3 regions of the Labrys monachus genome follow, and region 3 is predicted to be linked to each of the others. Evidence: riboswitches for the same ligand, from Rfam matches in the RefSeq annotation. Region 3 holds a riboswitch; each other region holds the start of a gene.
The links. Region 3 has a riboswitch for cobalamin ahead of J3R73_RS19160 (aromatic ring-hydroxylating oxygenase subunit alpha). Riboswitches for the same ligand answer to the same signal wherever they lie in the genome.
Positions count from the first base shown of each region.

Region 1 (5,720 bases), 1.6 Mb from region 3:
CTTCACGGAGAAGCGCTCGTCCTGGGAACGCGGGCGTCCCGCCCGCGCGCTCCATTCGTGCGGGCGATGCGATCCATTCCAACAATTGATTTCGGTCCCGCCTGCCATGGCCTATGCTTGTCGGCCGGCCGTGTAGGCCGAAATCCCGCAAGGAACGATGCCGTGACCGCCGCCGCTGCCGAGAAGATCCCGCCCGCAATGCCGTCCTTTCTCGACGGCCTTCGTCCGGAGGCGCTCGGCGCGCCGGAAAGCGGCATCGTCGAGGTGATGAATTACGGGCGCACGCGCGAGGGCATGATCCCGCTCTGGGCGGGGGAGGGCGACGTGCCGACGCCGGCCTTCATAACCGAGGCCGCGACGCGTTCCCTCGCCGCCGGCGAAACCTTCTACACCTGGCAGCGCGGCATTCCGGACCTCCGCGAGGCGCTCGCCCGCTATCACACCAATCTGTTCGGCAAACCGTTCGAGCCGGGTCGCTTCTTCGTCACGCAATCGGGGATGCATGCGCTGCAGACCTGTGTGCGCATGGTCGCCGGCAAAGGCGACGAGGTGATCGTGCCGAGCCCGGTCTGGCCGAATTTCCCGGCCGCCATCGGCGTCGCCGGCGCGACGCCGGTGATGGTGCCGCAGATCTACACGGATGCGGGCTGGCAGCTCGACCGCCAGCGCATCGCCGATGCGGTGACGCCCCGCACCAGGGGCATCTTCATCAATTCCCCTTCCAACCCCACAGGGTGGGTGGCCACGCCGGACGATCTCGCCTTCGTGCTCGATCTCGCCCGCCGCCACGGCCTGTGGATCTTCGCGGACGAGATCTACACCCGCTTCCATTATGCCGGCGGCCGGGCGCCGTCCTTCCGCGACATCCGCACGCCCGAAGACCGCATCTTCTTCACCGATACCTTCTCCAAGAACTGGTCCATGACCGGCTGGCGCATGGGCTGGATCGAGGCGCCGCCCGAACTCGGGCAGACCATCGAGAACCTCGTGCAATATTCGACCTCGGGCGTCGCGGCCTTCATGCAGCGCGCCGGCATCGCCGCACTCGACCGGGGCGAGAGCTTCGTGCAGCACCAGATCGCCCGGGCGCGCCAGGGGCGCGACATCGTCGTCGACGGGCTGGGCGCCACCGGCAAGGTCCGGTTCGCGCCGGTGAACGGCGCCTTCTACCTGTTCTTCACCGTCGAGGGCCGGCCGGATGTGCGCCGCCTCGGCCTGGAGATCGTCGATGACGCCAATGTCGGCCTCGCCCCCGGCACGGCGTTCGGCCCCGGTGGCGAAGGCTTCATGCGCCTGTGCTTCCTGCGCAGCCCCGAGCAGCTGCAGGTCGCGACGCAGCGGCTGGTGGACTGGCTCGGCCGGATCTGACGCCGACGCCGCGCCGGCGTCGGACCCGGCGGCCTCAGGCCCGCGTGGTGTTCATGTCGAAATCGTCCAGCCGCTTGGCCTTGTAGACGATATAGGAGATCACCCAGGCGGCGATGAAGATGGCGATGATGGCGAAGCCGAGATTGTTGAAATTGTCGTTCAGCGCGGCGATGAAGTCCCAGAACGCGCCGGTCAGGGCGAATCGGTCGCCGATCAGCCCCAGCGTCTCGATGCCGCCGATCAGCACGGCGACGACGACGGAGACCAGCGTGATCGTCATGTTGTAGTAGAGCTTGCGCATCGGCTTGACGAAGGCCCAGTCATAGGCGCCGAGCATCATCACGCCGTCCGTGGTGTCGACCAGCGACATGCCGGCCGCGAACAGCACCGGGAACACCATGATCGCCTCGAACGGCACGCCCTTGGCGGCCTGGGTCGCGGTGACGCCGAAGGTCGCGACCTCGGTCGCCGTGTCGAAGCCGAGGCCGAACAGGAAGCCGACCGGCAGCATGTGCCAGCTCCTGGAGACGAGCCGGAACACCGGCCGGAAGATGCGGGCGAGGAAGCCGCGATTGTTGAGCAGGATGTCGAGATCCTCCTCGACATAGGCGCCGCCGATGCGCACATGGCGGTAGCTCCTGTAGATCGACAGGAAGATCATGATGTTCATGGCCGCGATCACGAACAGGAACAGGGCGGAGACGCCGGTGCTGATCGTGCCGCCGATGTCCTGCAGGCTCCGGAAGCCGCCGAGCAGGGTCGCCGCCCCGGCGACGGCGGCCGCGACGATGACGATGACGAGCGAATGGCCGATGGCGAAGAAGAAGCCGACGGCGACGGGCCGCCGCCGCTCCTGCATCAGCTTGCGCGTGACGTTGTCGATGGCGGCGATATGGTCGGCATCGACCGCGTGGCGCAGGCCGAGCCCGTAGACCACGAGCGCGATGCCGAGCAGCGCCGGGTTGCCGTGGAAGGCCATGAGCGCCCACAGCCAGCCCCCGAGATTGAGGATGGCGAGCACGACATAGATGGCGATGAGCCGCCCTTTGAAATCGGGCGTGCTTTCGGTGAAGAAGCGTCGAATCGGGATTGGCATGGAGGATTTCTGCTTTTGACGTCTCATGTCATTGCAGCGACCGGCTTGCCCCGAGGGGGACCGATACATCGGGACACCCCGCCCGATGTTCCTGCTTTGACGTCCGGCGATGGCAGGTTTCCTGGCTCGCGGGTCGGCGCCGTTCTCCGGCCTTCCCAGGTCCATGCGGGTCCCAGTGGCGATGTGGAGGCGGCTCGTCGCTGACAGTTGCGGGGGCAGCCGCGGCCTTGGGCCACTGCCCGCACCGCGTTCCCTTTTGATCCCCGGAGGGAACCATCAGGGGACAGCTAGCCGTGCCCGCCCGTCGCCGTCAAGACTGGCCTGCGACAAAGCCCGGGCGGAGGCCTCGGCCGCCAGGCCTATGGCGTCGAGCCGAGGCGGTAGAGGCCGGCCTTGGCCACTTTGCTCGCGGGATCGAGCTCGAGGGCCTTCCGGAAGTCGCCGATCGCAGCATCACGCTGGCCGCGCCGCTCCTGCACCTTGGCGCGCAGGGCGTAATAGTCGGGGACGGTGTCCTGGGCGGCGATGGCCGCATCGGCGTCCGCCAAGGCGAGGTCGTACTGGTCGGCGGCAAGATGGGTCTTGGCCCGCTCCACCAGCGTATCGGCCTTGCTGGCCGGCAGCGACAAGGCTTTGTTCATGTCGTCGAGCGAACTGTCGTAATCGCCGAGCTCGCGCCAGGCGATGCCGCGGGAGACATAGGCCTGCGCGAGATCGGGCAGTTCGCGGATGGCCTCGTCGTAATCGGCCATGGCCTCGTCATAGCGATGGAGCGCGGCGTAGAGCTGTCCCCGCTCCAGCCGGGCGGCCGGGAAGTCCGTCTCCAGCGCCAGCGCCCTCGAATAGTCCGACAGCGCGCCCTCGGTGTCGCCGAGCTGCCAGCGCACATAGCCGCGGCTGAAATAGGCGGAGTCGAATTCGGGATCGAGATCGATCGCGGCCTGCAGGTCTTCCTGGGCTCGCACATAGTCCTTCATCTCGATCAGCGAGCGGGCGCGGCCGTAGAAGGCGTTCTTGTAGGTCTTGTCGACGCGGATGGCCTGGGTGTAGTCCTCGACCGCGGCGATATGGTCCTCGAGCGCCCGCTCGGCGTCACCCCGGCCCTTATAGGCCTCCTGGTCGCGGGGATCGAGGGCGAGCGCTGCGTCGAAATCCTTGGTGGCTTCCTCGTTGCGGTTGAGCTGGATCAAAGCGAAGCCGCGATTGACCAAAGCGAGCGATGCGTGTCGGTTGGAGGCGATGGCGCTGGCGTAATCGTCGAGCGCCGCCTGGTCGCGGCCGAGGCGCAGATAGGCGTCGGCCCGGGCGGTCAGGGTGGCCATGTCGCGCGGGCGCAATTGCAGGGCGGCGGTGTAATCCTCGACCGCATGGCCGTCATCGCCCTTGTCGGCATAGGCGAGCCCGCGACGGTAGAGCACGATCGCTTTGGTGGATTTGGAAAGCGGCCTGTCCAGAAGCTGGGTGCAGGCGGGGATGCGCTGCTCCGCCGCCCCTCGCGAGCAGTCCTTGTCGGCCGTGTCGGCAAAGGCGGGCGAGGCGAGCGCCAGCGCCGTCAAAAGGATGGAAAAACGACGAAAAACGATCATTCCGAATCCGGGTCAGGCATATCGGGGAGGCGGCGACACGGCGGTCGGCGCTCGCATCCATAGAGCAAGCGGGAGCCGCAAGGAATGGCGGATTGACGATGGATGCACGGCAAAACTGTGATTTCGCAAGCTCTTGTGAGGGCAGACGAATTTGTGGTATCGATTTTGGGTCGATTTGGCCGGAAGACTGGGCCGGTTCGCCTTTGCTTTGCGGGGCGCTCGTTCAGGACACCCTCTCCAAATTTCGCAGAACCGGGCGAACACGGCACGCCGTGGGTCGTCCATGCTTTGGAACGAAGTAAAGGACTACCTATGAGCACGGGAACCGTGAAGTGGTTCAATACCCAGAAGGGCTACGGCTTCATTCAGCCGGACGACGGTGGCCGCGACGTGTTCGTGCATATCACCGCAGTGGAACGCGCCGGCATGCCGGAATTGCGTGAAGGGCAGAAGATCGGCTACGAGATCCTCACGGATCGCAAGACGGGCAAGGCCGCCGCCGGCAATCTCAAGCCTGTCTAGGCTTGCGATATCGCTATCCGCCTCAGGGCGCGCTCCGGCGCGCCTTTTTTAATGGCCGAGGGCGGGCCGGATCAGCCTGTCCTTCCCGCCCGGATTCCTTTCACGAAAAGCTGAAGAAGCTTACAATTTGCTCATTTGCCGCCATGAAACCGGCGTGACAGGGTTGTGTTAATCCATTCTCCACAAGGTTGAAGGCAAGTGGCGGGATCGCCGCTTGCTGCACTGCCCTTCTCGAAAGGCCGCTTCATGATCCGAATTCTCGCGGGCCTCGTCGGCCTCGCCACCCTTGGTTTTGCTGCAGGAGCAGCGATGGGGCCGGTGCCGTTCTACTTGCCCGTCGCCGCGTTGATCCTGGCGGCCGTCCTCTTCGCGTCCGCAAGGATTCCGACGGTCATCCGGTTCCTGATCGGTCTGTTCGCGGTCTCGTTTCTGCTGCTGGGCGTGGTAACGGCCGCCCATGAGGCCGGACTGACGCCACCTGCCATGGAAGCCTTCCTGCCGCCACCGCAGGCCGCCATCGTGGCCGCCCTGCTGGCGCTGATCAACTACATCATCTGCTACATACCGGTCGTACGGCGCATCATCGACATGGTGAACCCCTTCTTCGAGTCGGATGATCCGGATCGTCTCGAGCTAGGGTATTTCGGCGACTGGAATGTAAGAGACCGTACACTCGGTCTCGGCTTGCTTGGCATCATCATCATCCTCAATGTGATCCAAGTCTATATGTTGGTCCTGTTCAATTTCTGGAACAACAGATTCTATACGGCACTGCAGGACAAGAACGCGGTATCATTCTGGTACGAGCTCGGTTTCTTCACGGCGCTCGCCACCTTGTGGATCATCCGGGGCATGTGCGAGTCCTACCTAACGTCCATCCTGAAGCTGCATTGGCGGCAATGGCTGTCGCGCCGCTACATCAGCCAATGGCTCTCGGACAAGGTGCATTACAGGCTGGCGCTCGCCCATGACCGGGCCGACAATCCGGACCAGCGTATTTCGGAAGATATCAATAGCTTTACTGACCAATCATTTGATATTTATATTAATATATTTGTAACTTCTCTGAATTTCTATGCATTTGTGCAGATATTATGGAGTATATCGGCTCAATTCCCCTATAAGATATACGGCTTTGATCTAAGCAA
Region 1 is NZ_JAUSVK010000001.1:2,634,489-2,640,208, forward strand. Features, by position in the region: gene J3R73_RS11890 (pyridoxal phosphate-dependent aminotransferase) at 199-1,368, shown strand; gene J3R73_RS11895 (HoxN/HupN/NixA family nickel/cobalt transporter) at 1,403-2,464, opposite strand; cobalamin riboswitch at 2,559-2,757, opposite strand; gene J3R73_RS11900 (tetratricopeptide repeat protein) at 2,824-4,050, opposite strand; gene J3R73_RS11905 (cold-shock protein) at 4,363-4,572, shown strand; gene J3R73_RS11910 (ABC transporter ATP-binding protein/permease) at 4,819-5,720, shown strand, end outside.
Region 1: it holds a riboswitch for cobalamin, as region 3 does, so the genes downstream of both, J3R73_RS11895 (HoxN/HupN/NixA family nickel/cobalt transporter) here and J3R73_RS19160 (aromatic ring-hydroxylating oxygenase subunit alpha) in region 3, are expected to answer to the same signal.

Region 2 (5,720 bases), 1.5 Mb from region 3:
CGTCGGCCGGCCGGGTTTTCCGCGGCACCGTCGCGCGCACGGCCGCTTCGATCGACCAGAAGACGCGCACGCTGCGGGTGGAAGTGGACATCCCGAATGCCGACCACGCCCTCGTCTCCGGGCTCTATGTGAGCGTGACCTTCAGGGTGCCGTCGGACGGCGCCGCGCAGCTTCCCGCCGCTGCGCTGATCTTCCGCTCCGGCGGCGCCGAGGTCGCCATGATCGGCAAGCGGAGCGACGTCGAATTCCGTAACGTCACGATCTCCCGGGACGACGGCGCGACGGTGGATGTGAGCTCCGGCGTGTCGGTCGGCGACAAGATCGCGCTCAATGTCGGCAACCAGATCGCCGACGGTGCGATCGTCCGGACCCACGCGCTCCCCGGCGCCGTGACGACCGCTTCGACGGGCCGGTGATCCATGTTCAAGATCATCCGAGATGCCGGCCGCCTCCTCATGGGGTCGGCGGCCCTGACCTGCCTCGCGGGCTGCGCCGTCGGCCCCGACTACCATCCCGCCCTGATGGCGGTCCCCAGCCGCTTCGCCGCGGCCGGGCTGCAGGCGGGCGGCCCGATGCGGGAAGCGCCTGTCGACCCGGCGAAATGGTGGCTGACGCTGCATGACCGCGAGCTCGATTCGCTTGTCGCCCGCGCCCTCGCCGGCAATACCGACCTCGAGATCGCCCTCGACCGCATGCAGGAAGCGCGGACGCAGGAGGCGGTCGTGCTGGGAAGTGCGCTGCCGAGCGCCGGCTTCAGCGCGGGCGCGGCGCGCGGCACCGGCACCGACCTCGCCAGCGGCCGCGCCGCCTCTGCCCTCGTCGCCGCCGAAACGCGGCGGCAGTCGAAGCAGGTCGACGGCATCGCCGGTTTCGACGGCGGCTGGGAGATCGACCTGTTCGGCCGCTACAGGCGCGAGATGGAGGCGGCGCAGGCCGACAGGCAGGCCGCCGCCGATGCCAGGCATTCCGTCCTCGTCTCGGTCGTGGCGGATGTCGCCCGGGCCTATGTCGAGATGCGCGCGGCCCAGCGGCAGGCCGATGTGGTGCGCGAGACGGCAGGCGCCCTGCGCGAATATGTCGGGCTGAACCAGCAGCAGTTCAGCCGCGGCATCAGCAACGAACTCGACTTCACCCTGGCCCAGCGCGAGCTTGCGACGGTGGAGGCCGAGAAGGGTCCGATCGAGGCCGAAATCCGGCAACAGCAATATGTCATCGCCGGACTGGTCGGGGAATTTCCGGAGACCCTGGCGAAGGAACTCCAGCGGCCCGGACCCTTCCCCCGTCTGCCGGGACGGATCCCGCTGGGCCTGCCGGCGGACCTGCTGCGCCAGCGCCCGGACATCCTGGAGGGTGAACGCGAGCTCGCCGCCGACACCGCCCAGATCGGCGTCGCGACCGCGGACCTCTTCCCGCGGCTCTTCGTGACGGCCGGCGGCGGACTGGAGGGCCGCGGCGCCGGCGTCGGCCCGAATGCCGCCAGCCTCATCTGGTCGATCGGTCCCTCGCTCAGCGTCCCCCTGCTGGATTTCGGCCGGCTCGACGCCCTCGTGCAGCAGGCGGGGCTGCAGGCGAAGGAAGCGGCGGCGCGATACCGGCAGACGGTGCTGAACGCCGTCCGCGATGTCGATGTCGCCGCCGCCGCCTATAAAGGGCAGGAGGACCGGCTCGGCGCGCTTTCCGTGGCGCTGGGCGACAGCCGCAAGGCGGTCGGGCTCGCCAACCAGCGCTTTCAGCGAGGGCTGACCGATTCGCTCAACGTCATCGACGCCGAGCGCCAGCAATATGACCTGGAAAAGCAATATGTATCGGCCCAGCAGTCCGCCGCCGAGGCCTTCATCGCGCTCTACCAGGCCTTGGGAGACGGCTGGCAGGACGACCGCGCCTTCGCAGCCCCGCCGAAGCCGCAGCCGGCGCTGGTGGCCGCCGTCCGGAGCCTGCTCGGACATGACGCCCGATGAGGGCGGTCGCCGGCATCAGCCGGGGTCGGCCTGCCCCGCTCCTGGCGCACAGGCCGCTTCGCCCAGGCCCAGCCGATCGGCCATGCCGGTCCGCATCAACGACAGCAGCGGCTCGTCCGGCAGGCTCCGGCCCCAGCCTTCGAAATGCACGACGTCCTCCGGGGGCAGGCGGCGGCGCCACCCCTTCACCTCCAGCTCGGGCCTCGTATAGGCCTCCTGCACATAGCCGAGGCAGAGATAGGCGACGAGGGTCACCCGCGGCGGGATCGCCAGGATCTGCTTCAGCCTGGCACCGTCGAGGATGCTGACCCAGCCGATGCCCACTCCCTCCGCCCGCGCGGCGAGCCAGATGTTCTGGACGGCGCAGACGGTCGAATAGGCGTCCATCGCCTTGTCGTGCGTGCGGCCGAGGACGACCGGCCCCGCCCTGTCGGGATCGCAGGTGATGCACAGATTGAGCGGCGCCTCCACGATGCCCTCCAGCTTCAGCGAGCGGTAAAGCGCCTGCTTCTCGGGCGGAAACATCGCCGCCGCCTCCGCATTGGCGGCCTCGAACAAAGCCTGCACCCGGCGGCGCGTCTCGGCGCTGCGGAGCACGAGGAAACTCCAGGGCTGCATGAACCCGACGGAGGGGGCGTGGTGGCCGGCATCGAGGATGCGGGCGAGCACCTCGTCGGGAACCGGATCGGGCCGGAACTGGCTGCGCACGTCGCGCCGCGTGAAGATGGCGCGGTAGACCGCATCGCGATCCGCGGACGAAAAGGGTGCGGAAGGCGCAAGCGCCCCGCCTGGATCATCCATCGTCATTCCCCTTGCGATGGCGATCGCCGCGCCGTCCGCGCGCGCCGATCTATCGTCTTCGGCCGGTCTCCTGACTCGGGTTCAACCCGTCCGCACGCCTTCCCCGCCTCGGCGAGTGGCTTTCATGCGGACAGTCCCCCTCACAGTGCTGGGCGCGTCACGGCATCGACCGTGTTCCCGATTCTCCCGCCGCAGCGGGCACCGAAGGCGGAGCTGCATAGCACGGATGCGGGAGGGCGCAGAAGGGGGATTGCGCGGCGAAGGCCGGTTCGGCACCCCTCCGCGACGCGCCCTCTCCTGCTTCTGTCGCCGCAGCCGGCTCGGCCGGGCAGCGACGTTCAGACGGGTTCGAGCATTCCGAGCACCGACACGGCCGCGACGGCGCCCAGGCCGAGGACGATCTCGGCGAGCGTGGCGAAGCGGATCAGGCGGACGGAACCGGAGCCTCGCCGCGCCATACGCGGCACGAGGCCGTAGCGATTGACCAGCGCCAGGCCGGTCATCGCCGCGACGGCGGCGATCTTGGCGGCGAGCAGGGCCTGGTAGGGCGACGACCAGTCGGTCGGCAGGCGGCCGAGGACGAGACAGGTGTTGACGAGGCCGGAAGCGATCGCCAAAGCGACGGCGACATGGCCCGCATTGGAGAAGCGCCGCAGGGCGAGCCCCGCCTCCGGGCGGGCGGCCGTGTCCAGCCTCGCCAAGATCGGCAGCAGCGGAACCATCGCCCCCAGCCACGCCCCGGCCGACAGGACATGAACGCCGTCGTTGGCGACATGGGCGATGCGCAGCCAGCCGTCCTGCATCACCGCGTGGCCGGTGAGCGCCACGCCGGCAAGGAGCAGGCCGGAGGCCAGCGCGACGGCTTTCCTGCGGATCCGGAGCGGGAAAAAGACCGCCGCGAAGAGCAGCGCCGCCCCCGCCGCCTGCGCCTGCCAGGCCCGGCCGACGGTGGTGTCGAACAGGACGTCGTGCAGCGTGGCGAGATCGGTGGCCGCGCTCCACCCCTCCCCGATCGTCGCCGTCTCGATCGGCAGGGCCGCGAGCGTCGTGGCGAGCGCCGCCGCGACCGCGACGATGGCCGGGATGCGCAGACGCCGCGCCACGTCGTCAGCCAGCCTGCGCGGCACGAGCACGGCCAGATAGGCGGACGCGCCCCATACCAGCATCAGCGATGCGTCATGCAGGAACCGGCAGATGTCGAGCGCGGCGTCCGGGCCGATCATGGCTTCACGGTGAACTTGTAGCTGCCATGGGTCTTGTGGCCGTCGGCGGACAGGGCATGCCAGCTGACCGTGTAGACGCCCGCGCCGAGCGTTCCCGACAGGGGAACCATCAGCGTGGCGTTCTTGTTCATCAGCATGGGTTCGCCGGTCGCCACCGCGGCCTTGCCGGGGCCGGTGACCTTCACGCCCGAAAATTTCAGATTGAGGTCCTCGCTGAAATTCAGGTCGAGTTCGGTCGGGGCGGCGGCGACCGTGCCGTCGACCGCAGGGGTGGCGGATTGGAGATGGGCATGGGCGAACGCCTGCCCGGCAAGGGCGAAAAGGGCGATGGCCGCCAGGGCGGCGCTCTGGAACGTCTTGGACATGGAATGACCTTCAGGTTGAGATCGGATCGGCCGCCGATCATCGGCTTGGATCGCGGCAGGCTCCTGCCCGCCGCGGCAGGCTCAGGCGAATGCTCGCCGGAGAGGAGGAATGGTGCGGATCGCCAGGAGATCGAAGGCGAGCATCGCCAGGACGGCGAGGCCGGTGATCGGAAAGACGATCCCCACGGCAACGGCGGCGGCCCAGAGAAAGCGGAAGACGCCGGGATCGGCCGGATAGGGCGGCACGCCCATCTTGCCCGCCGGCCGGCGCTTCCACCACATCACCACGGCGGAGACCGAAGCCAGGACGATGGAAAGGCAGGTGGCGAGCATCACCAGTTGGTTGGCGAGCCCCCATTCCATGCCCTGGTGGACATTGATGCCGAATTCGATCGCCTTGCCGACGGGGCCGTAATCCTTGAACCCGAGATCGACGATCGGCTTGCCGCTGTACTGGTCGATGTGGACGGTGCGCTCCTTCGACAGGTCACCGAAATAGATCGCGGCGGTGTAGACCCCCGTTCCGTCGGACGGCAGGGCCATCTCGAAGCCGGGCGCAAGGCCGAGGCCATGGGCGACCGCCATCGCCCGGTCGATGCCGATCGGCGCGGCGCCTGCTGCGGGCGCCGACAGGGGAACGGGGGCGTTCTCCACCGCCCAACCCGCATTGGGGAGAACGGCCTGGGTCGGCAGGGCCGATTTGGGCACGTCGTCCCAAAGCTGCGCGGGAAAACCGATGCCGAGCTTTGCCGAATAGGTGCTGAGGTTGGCGCCCCAGAAGCCCGACCACGGCATGCCCGTCAGCGCCAGGAAGAAGATGACGAGGCCCGCCAGTGCGCCGGTCACGGCGTGGACGTCGCGCCACCAGATCCGCCGGCCGGGCGTTGCACGGACCGTAAGGACGCCGCCGGACCGGCCGCGCGGCCACCACAGATAGAAGCCCGTCACCACCAGGACGAGGGCGAAGCCGGCGATCGCCTCGATGAGGCGATTGGCTAAGGTGCCGAACAATTCGAGGCTGTGGATCTTCTTGAGGAGATACATCGGCTCGCGGTCGCTGCGCATCGTAGCGAGCACGGCGCCGGTATAGGGGTTGAGATAGACCAGATGCGGGCCGTCTCCCGTCGTCACCGTCACCACGGCGGACGCGGCCGGCGAGGCGGGCTCGCCGAAGGATGTCGCCGTCGATCCCGGCAGCGCCGCGACGGCCTTCGCCACCAGCGCGCTCGGCGGCAGAGCCGGCGTGCCCGTTTCGGTGACGACGGTGCGATAGGCGAAGACGGTGTGATTGATCTCACCCTTGAAGAGATAGAGCGAACCGGTGATCGCCAGAAGGATCAGGAAGGGGACGCTGAGGAGTCCGGCATAGAAAT
Region 2 is NZ_JAUSVK010000001.1:2,728,177-2,733,896, reverse strand. Features, by position in the region: gene J3R73_RS12365 (efflux RND transporter periplasmic adaptor subunit) at 1-416, shown strand, start outside; gene J3R73_RS12360 (efflux transporter outer membrane subunit) at 420-1,958, shown strand; gene bluB (5,6-dimethylbenzimidazole synthase) at 1,974-2,759, opposite strand; cobalamin riboswitch at 2,803-2,980, opposite strand; gene copD (copper homeostasis membrane protein CopD) at 3,098-3,982, opposite strand; gene copC (copper homeostasis periplasmic binding protein CopC) at 3,979-4,347, opposite strand; gene J3R73_RS12340 (PepSY-associated TM helix domain-containing protein) at 4,429-5,720, opposite strand, start outside.
Region 2: it holds a riboswitch for cobalamin, as region 3 does, so the genes downstream of both, bluB (5,6-dimethylbenzimidazole synthase) here and J3R73_RS19160 (aromatic ring-hydroxylating oxygenase subunit alpha) in region 3, are expected to answer to the same signal.

Region 3 (5,720 bases):
ATTCCACGGCTTCGGACTTGGCCATCGGCAGGTCGGCAGCCGACGCGGCGCCCAAGGACACCAGACCTGCGGCAAAGCCCAGAAGAATAGATTTGATTGTCATCAAGACCCCCTAATAACGTTAAACATACAACTCGATCTGGCGATGATACCGCCAAGAATAAGTCTATGTTCCTTCACCGCAACAGCGAGGATGGGGCAATCTGTTGCCGCCCAAATCGGTGCTGCGTTGCAGTACGATTGGTCTCGGACAGACGGGGTCGAATAACAATGGCAAGCTGTGTCATGCTTCCGACACAATCGGCCTTTGTCCATGACTGTGATAAATTTAGCACATGCGGCCGATGGCCCGCCGCGACAGGCTGCGGCGGGTCCGCTTCGGGACTCGCGCGGGGGGTGGCGTTCCGGCCGAAGGGCGGTGCCGGCGGGGCACCGCAGCGGGCTACGAGGCCGCTCTTAGCCCAGATTGAGTTCCTTGAAGAAGTCGTTGCCCTTGTCATCGATGACGATGAAGGCGGGGAAATCCTCGACCTCGATGCGCCACACCGCCTCCATGCCGAGCTCGGGATATTCGAGGACCTCGACCTTTCGGATGCAGTCCTGCGCGAGGCGCGCGGCAGGCCCGCCGATCGAACCGAGATAGAAACCGCCATGCTTGGCGCAGGCCTCGCGGACCTGGGCCGAGCGGTTGCCCTTGGCGAGCATGATCATCGAGCCGCCGGCGGCCTGGAAGGCATCGACATAGCCGTCCATGCGCCCAGCGGTGGTCGGCCCGAACGAGCCCGAGGCGTAGCCGGCCGGGGTCTTGGCCGGGCCGGCATAATAGACCGGATGATTCTTCATGTAGTCGGGCAGCCCCCCGCCCGCTTCGAGCCGCTCGCGCAGCTTGGCGTGGGCGAGGTCGCGCGCCACGATCACCGGACCGGTGAGGGACACCCGGGTCTTGATCGGGTGGCGCGACAGCGATTCGAGGATCTGCGGCATCGGCTGGTTGAGGTCGATGCGCACCACCGGTCCGCCGAGCCGGCTCTCGTCGATCTCGGGCAGGAAACGGGCGGGATTGTGCTCCAATTCCTCGAGGAAGACGCCCTCGCGGGTGATCTTGCCGAGGGCCTGCCTGTCGGCGGAGCAGGACACGCCAAGCCCGATCGGCAGGCTGGCGCCGTGGCGCGGCAGCCGGATCACCCGGACGTCGTGGCAGAAATACTTGCCGCCGAACTGGGCGCCGACGCCGAGCGACTGGGTGAGCTTGTGCACCTCGCGCTCCATCTCCAGGTCGCGGAAGGCGTGGCCGCTCTCGGAGCCCTGCGTCGGCAGCGTGTCGAGATAGCGGGCCGAGGCGAGCTTCACCGCCTTCAGCGTCAGTTCCGCCGAGGTTCCGCCGATCACCACCGCGAGGTGGTAGGGCGGACAGGCCGCGGTTCCCAGCGTGAGGATCTTCTCCTTCAGGAAGGCGATCAGCCGGTCCTTCGACAGGATCGACGGCGTCGCCTGGTAGAGGAAGGTCTTGTTGGCCGAGCCGCCGCCCTTGGCGACGAACAGGAACTTGTAGGCGTCCTCCCCTTCCGCCGAGATGTCGATCTGCGCCGGCAGGTTGGTCTTGGTGTTCTTCTCCTCGAACATCGAGAGCGGCGCGAGCTGGGAATAGCGCAGGTTCTTCTTCTCGTAAGCGTCGCGGATGCCCTGGGCGATGGCGCCTTCGTCCTCGCCCTCGGTCCAGACCCTGCGGCCCTTCTTGCCCATCACGATCGCCGTGCCGGTGTCCTGGCACATCGGCAGCACGCCGCCGGCGGCGATGTTGGCGTTCTTGAGGAGATCATAGGCGACGAAGCGGTCGTTGTCGGTGGCTTCCGCATCCTCGAGGATGTTGCGCAGCTGCTGCAGGTGGCCCGGGCGCAGGAGATGGTTGATGTCGGCGAAGGCCTGCTCGGCCAGCAGCCGCATCGCCTCGCCGTCGACGGAAAGGATCTCCCGCCCGCCGACGGTCTCCACCTTCACCCCCTCCCCCGTCAGCTTGCGATAGGGCGTCTCGTCCGGCCCCAGCGGAAACAGCGGCACATGCGGATAGGCGGAGGCGGAAAGGGAATCGGCGGGCATGAGGGAAAGGCTCCGGCAGGTCATCGACATCAGGGCGGTTCCAAACTGCCCATCGCGCCATGATGTAATCGCTATCGGCCTCCCTGCCTATAGGAGCATCGGCCTCGGGCGCGGGCATTTCCGCGCCGGCCGCGCCCGCGGGGAAGGCGCGGGTCCCGTCCCCCGATGTCCTGAAAGCACCATGATAGGTCGGTTCATCTCTAGCCGGTAGCGCCGGGCGGTGTAATCTCCGGCCAGTTCGAGGTGCCGGTCCGACCTGGGAGGAGGACCGGAGAATTGGGAAGCCGGTTTCAAGCCGGCACTGCCCCCGCAACGGTAGAGGAGTTCGGACGCGGCAAAGGCCACTGGGTCGAGGGACCCGGGAAGGCGCCGCTCCACGTCGAGGGACCGCTCCTGAGTCCGGAAACCAGCCTTGAACCGAAGCCGATGGATCGCGGTGGGCGATCCGGAAGGAGGAAGTGCGGCAGAGCGCCCCGGGCGCAAAGGCTCGCGTTCCGCTTTCGCCGTCCGCCGTGCCGTCAAAAGCAAAGATGGTCACGTGGGACTTTGACATGAATGCGCATCACGAGATGCTGGGCCGGCTCCGGAGCCATCGCGCCGGCTTCAGCCTGAGCCGGAAATTCTATACGGACGACGACTATTTCCGCCTCGATCTCGAGCATATCTGGTATCGGCAATGGCTCTTCGTCGGCCATGACTGCGAGCTGGCCAAGCCGGGCAGCTACCTGACCGTGCAGATCGGCGACTATCCCGTCATCGTGCTGCGGTCGGGCGACGGCTCGATTCGAGCCTTCCACAATTCGTGCCGCCACCGCGGCTCGCGCCTGTGCTCGGCGGCGCATGGCACGGTCGCCAAGCTCGTATGCCCCTACCACCAATGGACTTACGAACTCGACGGCAGGCTGCTGTTCGCCCGCGACATGGGAGCGGGCTTCGACGCCGCGCAATACGGCCTGAAGCCGGTCCATTGCGAAAGCGTGGGTGGCTATGTCTGGATCTGCCTCGCAGCCGAGGCGCCCGATTTCGAGGCGTTCCGCGCCCTGGCGCTGCCCTATCTCGCCCCGCATCGCCTGAAGGACACCAAGGTCGCCTTCGAAAGCACGATCGTGGAAAAGGGCAACTGGAAGCTCGTGTGGGAAAACAACCGCGAATGCTACCACTGCGCCGGCAATCACCCCGAACTCTGCCGCACCTTCCCGGAGGCTCCCACCGTCAGCGGCGTGCAGGGCGCCAAGGACGATCCCCTGATCGCGGCCCATTGGGACCGCTGCGAGGAAGCCGGCCTGCCGAGCCTGTTCAGGATTTCCGACAGCGGCCAATATCGGACGGCGCGCATGCCGCTGCTCCGCAACGCCGTGAGCTACACCATGTCCGGCAAGGCCGCGGTGAAGAAGCCGCTCAGCGCCTCGGTTGAGGAAGACAATATCGGCACCCTCCTGCTCTTCCACTATCCCAGCACCTGGAACCACGTGCTGGGGGATCACGCCGTGAGCTTCCGTGTCACGCCGATCGGCCCGAGGGAGACGCAGGTCACCACCAAATGGCTGGTGCACAAGGACGCGGTCGAAGGCGTCGACTACACGATCGACGAGCTCACCCATGTGTGGACCGAAACCAACGACCAGGATCGCCGCATCGTCGAGGAAAACCAGCTGGGCATCCTCTCCCCCGCCTATGAGCCGGGGCCCTATGCCCCCGACCATGAAGGCGGCGTGATGCAGTTCGTCGAATGGTATTGCAACGTCATGGAGCGCTCGCTCGGCGGCGATCCCGTGGCCCTGCGCAGCGTGGCCTGAGGCGGAGATGGCCACGCAGACCCTCTACAGGCATCTCGACGAAGCCCGGCCATGGAGCGACCGCGCCGGGCAGCTCGAATGCGTCGCCGTGATGCATGAAGGCCGCGACGTCGCGACCTTCACCTTCCGTGCCCCCGACGACAGCTGGTTCCGCTACGAACCCGGCCAGTTCGTCACGCTGGAACTGCCGACGGCGGAAGGGCCGGTGCTGCGCACCTACACGCTGTCGTCCAGCCCCTCGCGCCCGCTCTCGATCAGCGTCACCGCCAAGGCCCAGGCCACCAGCGTCGGCACGCGCTGGATGCTGGAGAACCTCAAGCCGGGCACGCGCCTCAAGGCACACGGGCCGGCGGGCCAGTTCACGTTCCACCGCCACCCGGCGGAACGCTATCTCTTCATCTCCGCGGGATCGGGCATCACGCCGATGATGTCGATGACGCGCTTTGCCGAAGATCACGGCAGCGCCGTCGACATCGCCTTCGTCAACTGCGCGAGAAGGCCGTCCGACATCATCTTCCGCCACGAGCTCGAGCGGATGGCGGGACGCATGCGGCACCTCAGACTGGCCTGGATCGTCGAGGAGAGCGATCCGGGGGAGGCCTGGACAGGGTTCCGCGGGCGCCTCAATGCGCCGGCGCTGCGCCTGATCGCACCGGACTTCCGCGAGCGCGAGATCTTCTGCTGCGGCCCCGCCCCCTTCATGGCCGCGGTGAAGGACATGCTGGAGGCGAATGGCTGCGACATGCGCCGCTATCACGAGGAGAGCTTCCATCCGCCGGAACCAGACGCCCTCGCGGCCGGCGGCGAGCCGGCCGACGGCGCGGCGCAGGGCAGCGTCGCCTTCGTGCAGTCGGGCATCGAAGTGCCGGCGACCGGCGGGGAGACCATCCTCCAGCTCGCCAGAAGCGCCGGGCTCAACATACCCACCGGCTGTACCATGGGCCTGTGCGGCACCTGCAAGGTGCAACGCCTCTCGGGGGACGTGGCGATGGCGCATCAGGGCGGCATACGCGAGGAGGAGATCGACGCCGGGCTGATCCTCGCCTGCTGCAGCCGCCCGCTCGGGCGCGTCGAGATCGAAGCCTGACCGGCCGACGACGATGCCCGCGCCGGCAGACCGGCGCGGGGCGACTTCATCGTCCATCCGCGCGCCCGTCTGGCTTCTGTCGCGCCCGCGCCGGGCCTGCCCGGCAGCGAGCGAGCGCGGGTGCGCGCCCGCGCATTGTCCGGCCGGCAGCGCGTGGTGACAGCGACGACACAGGGGTCGGCGTCCTCAGATCAATCACCGGAGGGGGTGGCCGGCATCAGCCGGCACGATAATCGTTGCACTGGGCACGCTTGCAGCTATGATATAAGGATATCTTGATATCACTATATCGTTATAGGCGCAGAATGAACGTTCTCGTAGAGGCCTTGTTCGACTCAGCCGCTCCCGACGTCAGGACCGAGGATGTCCAAGCGGCCCTCGCTGCGGCGGCCCGCGAGCGCATCCTCATTCTCGACGGTGCGATGGGCACCCAGATCCAGGGCCTCGGCTTCACCGAGAGCCACTTCCGCGGCGAGCGCTTCGCCGGTTGCGAGTGCCATCTCCAGGGCAACAACGACCTGCTGACGCTGACGCAGCCGGCCGCGATCGAGGCCATCCACTACGCCTATGCGATGGCCGGCGCCGACATCCTGGAAACCAACACCTTCTCCTCCACCTCCATCGCCCAGGCCGATTACGGCATGGAGGCGATGGTCTACGACCTCAACCGGGACGGCGCCCGCCTCGCCCGCCGGGCTGCCGTCAGGGCCGAACAGCAGGACGGGCGCCGCCGCTTCGTC
Region 3 is NZ_JAUSVK010000001.1:4,195,216-4,200,935, forward strand. Features, by position in the region: gene J3R73_RS19150 (porin) at 1-103, opposite strand, end outside; gene J3R73_RS19155 (fumarate hydratase) at 457-2,097, opposite strand; cobalamin riboswitch at 2,322-2,526, shown strand; gene J3R73_RS19160 (aromatic ring-hydroxylating oxygenase subunit alpha) at 2,649-3,893, shown strand; gene J3R73_RS19165 (FAD-binding oxidoreductase) at 3,901-4,980, shown strand; gene metH (methionine synthase) at 5,286-5,720, shown strand, end outside.